One region of the Streptomyces sp. NPDC012769 genome, then DNA from elsewhere that is predicted to be linked to it. Evidence: riboswitches for the same ligand, from Rfam matches in the RefSeq annotation. Region 1 holds a riboswitch; each other region holds the start of a gene.
What was found. A riboswitch is a leader RNA that binds a small molecule or an ion and turns the genes downstream of it on or off. The one in region 1 is predicted to bind cyclic di-AMP.
Positions count from the first base shown of each region.

Region 2: another riboswitch for cyclic di-AMP. It lies ahead of ACFY7C_RS02370 (transglycosylase SLT domain-containing protein); the one in region 1 lies ahead of ACFY7C_RS16020 (C40 family peptidase).
Region 3: another riboswitch for cyclic di-AMP. It lies ahead of ACFY7C_RS04925 (peptidoglycan DD-metalloendopeptidase family protein); the one in region 1 lies ahead of ACFY7C_RS16020 (C40 family peptidase).

Region 1 is NZ_JBIBCP010000003.1:145,554-147,744, reverse strand. Features, by position in the region: gene ACFY7C_RS16030 (ATP-dependent Clp protease proteolytic subunit) at 1-166, shown strand, start outside; gene ACFY7C_RS16025 (hypothetical protein) at 174-479, shown strand; cyclic di-AMP (ydaO/yuaA leader) riboswitch at 794-993, shown strand; gene ACFY7C_RS16020 (C40 family peptidase) at 997-1,473, shown strand; gene ACFY7C_RS16015 (ATP-binding protein) at 1,481-1,912, opposite strand.
Region 2 is NZ_JBIBCP010000001.1:511,224-513,414, reverse strand. Features, by position in the region: gene ACFY7C_RS02375 (class E sortase) at 1-512, opposite strand, end outside; cyclic di-AMP (ydaO/yuaA leader) riboswitch at 919-1,108, shown strand; gene ACFY7C_RS02370 (transglycosylase SLT domain-containing protein) at 1,113-1,946, shown strand; gene ACFY7C_RS02365 (hypothetical protein) at 2,040-2,191, opposite strand, start outside.
Region 3 is NZ_JBIBCP010000001.1:1,104,133-1,106,323, reverse strand. Features, by position in the region: gene ACFY7C_RS04930 (tyrosine-protein phosphatase) at 1-509, opposite strand, end outside; cyclic di-AMP (ydaO/yuaA leader) riboswitch at 878-1,036, shown strand; gene ACFY7C_RS04925 (peptidoglycan DD-metalloendopeptidase family protein) at 1,041-2,021, shown strand; gene ACFY7C_RS04920 (SGNH/GDSL hydrolase family protein) at 2,183-2,191, shown strand, end outside.

The DNA of each region.
Region 1 (2,191 bases):
CCTGGTCGCCGGACTGCTCGCGGAGCACACCGGCAAGGACCGCGAACGCGTCGACGCCGACATCGACCGGACCACCGTGCTCGACGCGGCGGGCGCGCTCGCCTACGGCCTGGTGGACCACGTGGTCGAGGGCCGCCGCGGGCCCGTCGGCGCCGGGAAGGAGTGAGCCCGCCGTGCTCCCGGAGCTGCCGCCGCTGCCCGCACTGACCCGCGCCGAGGGCGAGTTCGTCGACGCGTACCTCGAAGTCCTCGACCTTCTGGGCCGAATCAATCCATCCAGGACCTCGCATACCTATGGGGCACTGCGCGCGGCCCAGGCCCTGGTCGGGCGCGCGGCGGCGCTGCGCGACGCGCTGACGCTCATGCATCTGCGGGGCGAGAGCGAGGTGCACGCCGACACCTTGGCGCGTGCGCTGCGGACGTTGGACGGAGAGCGCCGATCGGGGCGCGTCACCGTCCCGGGAGACCAGGCGAGTTGACAGTGCCGCGTGTCGTGTCGAGGTCCACTCGGGGCACCCGGACCGCAGAAACCCTCCCTCGTTCGGCGTAGTCGATGTATCGACATGGAACTCAGGTGAGTTGCGCAACGGGTGTACGCATCTGGCGCAATAGGGCGTTCCACCCCTGGTGACGGGCTCGCCGGGCAAACATCGAAGATCACGAAACCTGACTGTCCACCCGAATGGATCAGTCGTGAGGAGCCTCACAAATCGCCGTTTCAGCTCGGATTTGGGCCAGGCTGTGGGTCAAGATCCCTGTCGACGACAAGCCCCCGCCACCCGAGGCGGGGCGGTCCGGGCGGACGCCGAGTCCTGCCGCCGTCCCGGACGTCTGGTCGACAGGAGTGGATCGGCAGGAGTGGAGGACCCGAGCAACACGGGACGACTCGCACGGTGCGGGGCGTTCCTCGGGGTGAAGCCGCAGCCGCGGCCGGGCATCTTCGCCTGCCCGAACCCGACAGGTCATCCTTCACAGGCGGCTGACGAAGGGTTGCGCATGACTGCGCAGATTCATGTCCCGTCCCTGCTGTCCCGGGCCGGAGCCGTCTCGGCTCTCACCCTCGCCGCCGTCGGCGGCACGCTGCTCGCCCCAGGAGCGGCGCCAGAGGCCCAGGCCGCGACCTCACACGCCAACACGGCCCTGAGCATCGCCGCCTCGAAGAAGGGATCGCCCTACAAGTACGGAGCCTCGGGCCCCAGCAGGTTCGACTGCTCGGGCCTCACCCTCTACTCGTACAAGAAGGCGGGCAAGACGCTGCCCCGCACCGCGCAGCAGCAGTACAACAAGACCCGGCACATCTCCGCGTCCAGCCGGCAGAAGGGCGACCTCGTCTTCTTCCATTCCGGTGGAAGGGTGTACCACGTCGGCATCTACGCGGGAAACAACAAGATCTGGCACTCACCCAAGAAGGGGTCGTGGGTGAAGCTCGACCGGATCTGGTCGTCGAAGGTCCTCTACGGCCGGGTCGGCTGACCTGTCCTCAGCCGGGAACCGCCGCCGGCCAGGGCAGGTCGATCCACACGGTCTTCCCGCCCTCGGCCGTCGGCGTCACCGACAGCCGGCCGCCCGCCTCTGCGGTCAGGGAGCGGATGATGACCATGCCGCGGCCGTTGTCCTGCTGGACCGCCGCCGGAAGGCGACGGGGCCAGCGCGGATGGCTGTCGGTGACGCCGATGCGCAGCAGCTCGTCCCGCTCCAGGCGGACGTCGACCGTGAAGGTGGGCGACTGCCCGAAGGTGTGCTGCACGGCGTTGGTCGCCAGCTCCGAGACGATCAGCCGGACCGCGTCCGCGGTGTCGGTCCCGCTCTCGAGTCCCCACGAGGAGAGGACCTCGGCGACGTGTCGCCGCGCGGCCGAGACCGAAGCGGGATCGCTCGGCAGCGTGACGGTTGCTTCCAGGTGGTCTGCCATGGCGACGCTGTCCCTTTCCCGCCGGGCCGGGCCCGGATTGCGCTTCGCGTCAGAGTGCCACCGATCGTGCCGCCCTGGACGGCGATCCACCGGCATATACGGATATCTGTCGCCCGAAGCAGTGAATGGTCCGACGGGCGAGCGGATCGCGCCCCGGAGCGCGATCCGGCTCGCGGCGCGGCTCGCGACCCGGCTCGCGAGGACAAAGGGGAAGGAGCGGTCGACAGGGACGGGCCGGGAGCCCGACTCGCCACGCCTGCACGGGCCTTGAGCGGGCAC
Region 2 (2,191 bases), on a different contig from region 1:
TACACCTCGCGGCCGGCCGTCACGAACACCCGGTCGCCCACGTCGACGGCCGGCAGGTCGCGCATCGGTCCGCCGGCCGAGAGGCGGTGCGCCGTCACCTGGTAGTTGCCGATGTCGCCGGGGCCGACGCCGCCGCGCTGCCCGTACGGGCTCGCGGCGATGCCCCGGTCCTGTATGCGGGTGCCGGCCCGGTCGTCGGTCTTCCCCTCGTAGGGCACGACCCGCAGGTCCCTCACGCCGATCGAGGGGATGTCCAGGTCGGCGGGCCGAGGCCGGGCCTCGGGTGAGGGGGTGGGGGGTGGTGTGGGAGGGGGCGCGGGCGCCGTCTGCGGCGGGGGAGCGGGACGGTCGGGCGGCCCGGAGGTGGGCGCCGGAGCGGGCGTCGTCCCCTCGGTGCCCCGGTCCGAGGCGGGGGCACAGCCGGCGAGCACGCCGCCGGCCGTCGCGACGACGGCCGCGAGGGTCGCGACGACCCGGCGGGCCCTGCGGGAACGGGCGCGCGAACGGTCCATGATCATCCGTCGGGGCCCGGGAGGGCGAGGTGCCGCCCGAAAGGCACCCGACACCTCCACGCTACGCGCTGCCGCCCCCGAGAGCGCGGGCTGGCCGCAGGGGCAAATCGGATGATGTCGGCTTATTCATCTGCAATACCGGAATGGCGAGTGGAATCCCGCAAGGGCTGTATTTCACACGTAAAAGGCTGCTGTCGCGACCGGGGTGATCTGAATCACGGGTGGGGAGGTGTGCCGCCGCACCCGGGGGCTGGCGAGACGTCAAACTCGGGTGTGGGGAAAAGGATTGGCGGAACGGGGGTGAGAGGTCCGGATGATCCTTTTCCGTGATCGTCGAGAACTATTTGCTTTGCTTAATTTCCGTCTTGTTCTCGCGCTTTGTCTTCGCATACGGTCACCCGGCAACCGGTCGGAAACGCCGAATCCTGCCACCGCCCGGCAACCGCACTCACGACCCTTCCGGCAGGAGCGGGGGACCCAGGTTCTCCGCCGTGTCCGGCCCCTCGGACACGGCTCGGGGTGAAGTCGCGCGCACCGCGGCCGGGCATCTCCTGCCCGAACCCGACAGCTCACCTCGCAGGCGAAGGAGAGGAACTCGCCATGCGTGGACACGGGAAGCACCGTCGCCCCAAGAACACCCCGCTCGCCCGTGGCCTCGCCGCCGCCGGCCTCACGGGCAGCGCCGCACTCGCCCTCCCGCTCGTCGGAGCGACGGGTGCCGGAGCGGTCACCCCGCAGGGAACGCCTTCCGTCGCAGTCGAAAAGGCAGTGACCGTTCAGGTGGCCGCGAAGGCCGGTCCTGTGAAGTATTCCGTGGTCCGCGGCGACTCGCTTTCGAAGATCGCTCACGCCTACTCGGTGCAGGGCGGCTGGAAGAAGCTCTACCGCGACAACCGGGCCGCCGTCGGCGACAACCCGAGCCTCATCCGGCCCGGTCTGAAGCTCAGCGTCGACGCGAAGTCCGCACCGCGCACCGAGGCGAAGCGCAAGCAGGCCAAGCCCGCGCAGGCCGAGCGCACGGCGGCGACCAAGCGCTCGTCGAGCCAGGGCGCGGCGGCCGCCCGCCCCGCCGCGGCGGTCAAGGCCGCGGCCCCGGCGAAGGCCGCCACGTACGGCGACAACCTCGACGGCTGGATCCGTGAGTCCCTGGACGTCATGGCCCGCAACGGCATCCCCGGCAGCTACGACGGCATCTACCGCAACATCATGCGCGAGTCCTCGGGCAACCCCCAGGCCATCAACAACTGGGACTCCAACGCCGCCGCCGGCACCCCCTCCAAGGGGCTGCTCCAGGTGATCGACCCCACCTTCCGCGCCTACCACGTGGCCGGCACGCCCTTCGACCCGTACGACCCCGTCGCCAACATCACCGCGGCCTGCAACTACGCGGCCGACCGCTACGGCTCCATCGACAACGTCTTCGGCGCCTACTGAGCCGAGCGTCCCGACACGACAGGCCGCGCCCGCCTTCCGGTGGGCGCGGCCTGCCGCGTCCGGTCGGCCCCGTCCGGGGCGTGGCGGCTCAGGTCACGGGCGGGACAGGCGGCCGGCCTTCCACCAGGCGACCAGCCAGGCCGTCTCCTTCGCCGCGTCCATCAGATAGGCGGGGCTGATCCGCCGGCGGGGCACGTAGACGAGGTCCACGGCCAGGAAGGTGAGGGCGGTTCCGACGCCCGTAC
Region 3 (2,191 bases), on a different contig from region 1:
AACGAGACCGCGATCGACAGGCCGGCCCGGTCCTTGCCCGCGGCGCAGTGCATCAGCGCCGGCACGCTGTCCTCGGCCATCGCGTGGAGGATGCGGCTGTGCTCGGAGGTCCGCTGGACCATCATCTTCCGGTAGGAATCGGACATACGGGCAGCGGCCTTGCCGTCGCCGAGCAGCTCGCGCAGCTGGGCCAGGTCGCCCGAGCGGACGAGCGCCCAGAACTCCTTGCCGTCGGCCGGGTCGCTCAGCGGTATGTTCACGTTCCGCACGCCCGGCAGCTCCACGTCCGGCCCCTCCACGCGCCGGTCGGCCTCGTTGCGGAAGTCGAAGACCGTGTGCAGACCCAGGCCGGCGAGGAAGGCCGCGTCCTCGGCGGTGGCGTGCGCCAGGTGGCCGCTGCGGAAGAGTCGTCCCGGGCGCACGGTCCGGCCGTCCACGGTCGGCAGCCCGCCCAGATCGCGGAAGTTGCGTACGCCGGTGAGCTCGGGCTCGGTCGTCGCTTGCGTCACGGTTGCTCCTGGTCTCGAGATCGGTTCCCGGGGCAATCATCCAGGTGGGAGACCCCCTGCGCACCCCCTCGGGCAGGAATGGGTGTTCTGTCCGAATTGAGGGTTTAGATATAACGCGCCCTGATTGCAGGGGAGATGGGGATCCCGGCGTGAGCAGCGTCATAGAGGTGACGGACCGTTGCTGATCGTCTTTTCCAAATTCCCTTCTGGAAAGGGAAATCGAGGGGCCGTCATCCACGGAGGGTGACCGGAATTCCGGACGGATATCCCGGAATCGCGAGCCTGGCGAAAACAGTGGCTTGTTCCCGTCGACCCCCCTCGTCTAGCGTCGCGCTCAATCCGGACGGACCGCCTAATCCTGCCGCCGCCCGGAATCCGCACCGACCCGTACGAGGCAGGAGCGGGGGACCCAGGTAGTACGCCGATCCCTCGAAGAAGGATGGCTCGGGGTGAAGCCGCGCGACCGCGCGGCCGGACATCTCCAGTCCGAACCCGACAGCTCACCTCGCAGGCGACGGAGAGGAATTCGCCATGCCCGCGAAGGGTAAGCACCGCCGTCCCAAGGTCAACCCGATCACCCGCGGGTTCGTGGCCGCCGGTACCGGAGGCGCCGTCGTCGCCCTCCCGCTCATCGGCGCCACCGGCGCGCACGCCGCCGAGAAGGCCGCCCCGACCACCACCCCGCAGCAGGCCGTCGCCGCCGCGACCCCCGCCAAGGCCCCGGCCGCGGCGACCGCCGGCAAGAAGGCCGCCCCGAAGACGTACACCGTCGTCCGCGGCGACTACCTGTCCAAGATCGCCGACGAGCACGACCTCGCCGGCGGCTGGCAGAAGCTCTACCGCGACAACCGTCAGGTGGTCGGCGACAACCCCTCGCTGATCCTTCCCGGCATGGAGCTCACGCTCGGCGCCAAGTCCACCGCCAAGGCCCCGGCCGCCAAGCCGAAGGCCCCCGCCAAGGCCGCGCCCAAGCCCAAGGCCGCCGCGAAGTCCTCCGGCGACCAGCAGCGCGCCTCGCGTGCCGCCGAGCGCTCCTCGGACACGGGCTCCGCCGCCTCGGCGTCCACGGCTTCCTCGTCGTCCTCGTCCTCGTCCTCCGCGACCTCCTCCGGCTGGGTCGCCCCGGTCGCCGGCGGCATCTCCACCCCGTACCGCGCCTCCGGCTCCATGTGGTCCTCCGGCTACCACACCGGCGTCGACTTCATCGCCTCCTCCGGCACCACCATCCGCGCCGTGGGCCCGGGCACCGTCCACTCCGCCGGCTGGAGCGGCGCCTACGGCAACGAGGTCGTCATCCGGCACGCCGACGGCACCTACTCGCAGTACGCCCACCTCTCCTCGCTGTCCGTCTCCGCCGGCCAGTCCGTGAGCGGCGGCCAGCAGATCGGCCTCTCCGGCTCGACCGGCAACTCCACCGGCCCGCACCTGCACTTCGAGATCCGCACGGGACCGAGCTACGGCTCCGACGTCGACCCGCTGGCCTACCTTCGCCAGCACGGCGTGGGCATCTGACGCCCCGTCCGACACCACGTCCGCCCCGGGCCCGGCACATCGCGTGCCGGGCCCCCGGCGTATTCCGGCTTGGGACAATCTTTATCGGTGGCGTATGTCACCCGGCGTCAACCCCTCTTACGGTCGCGTAGGTCACATCGGGAGAGGAAAGATGTGCTCCCGTGGCAGAC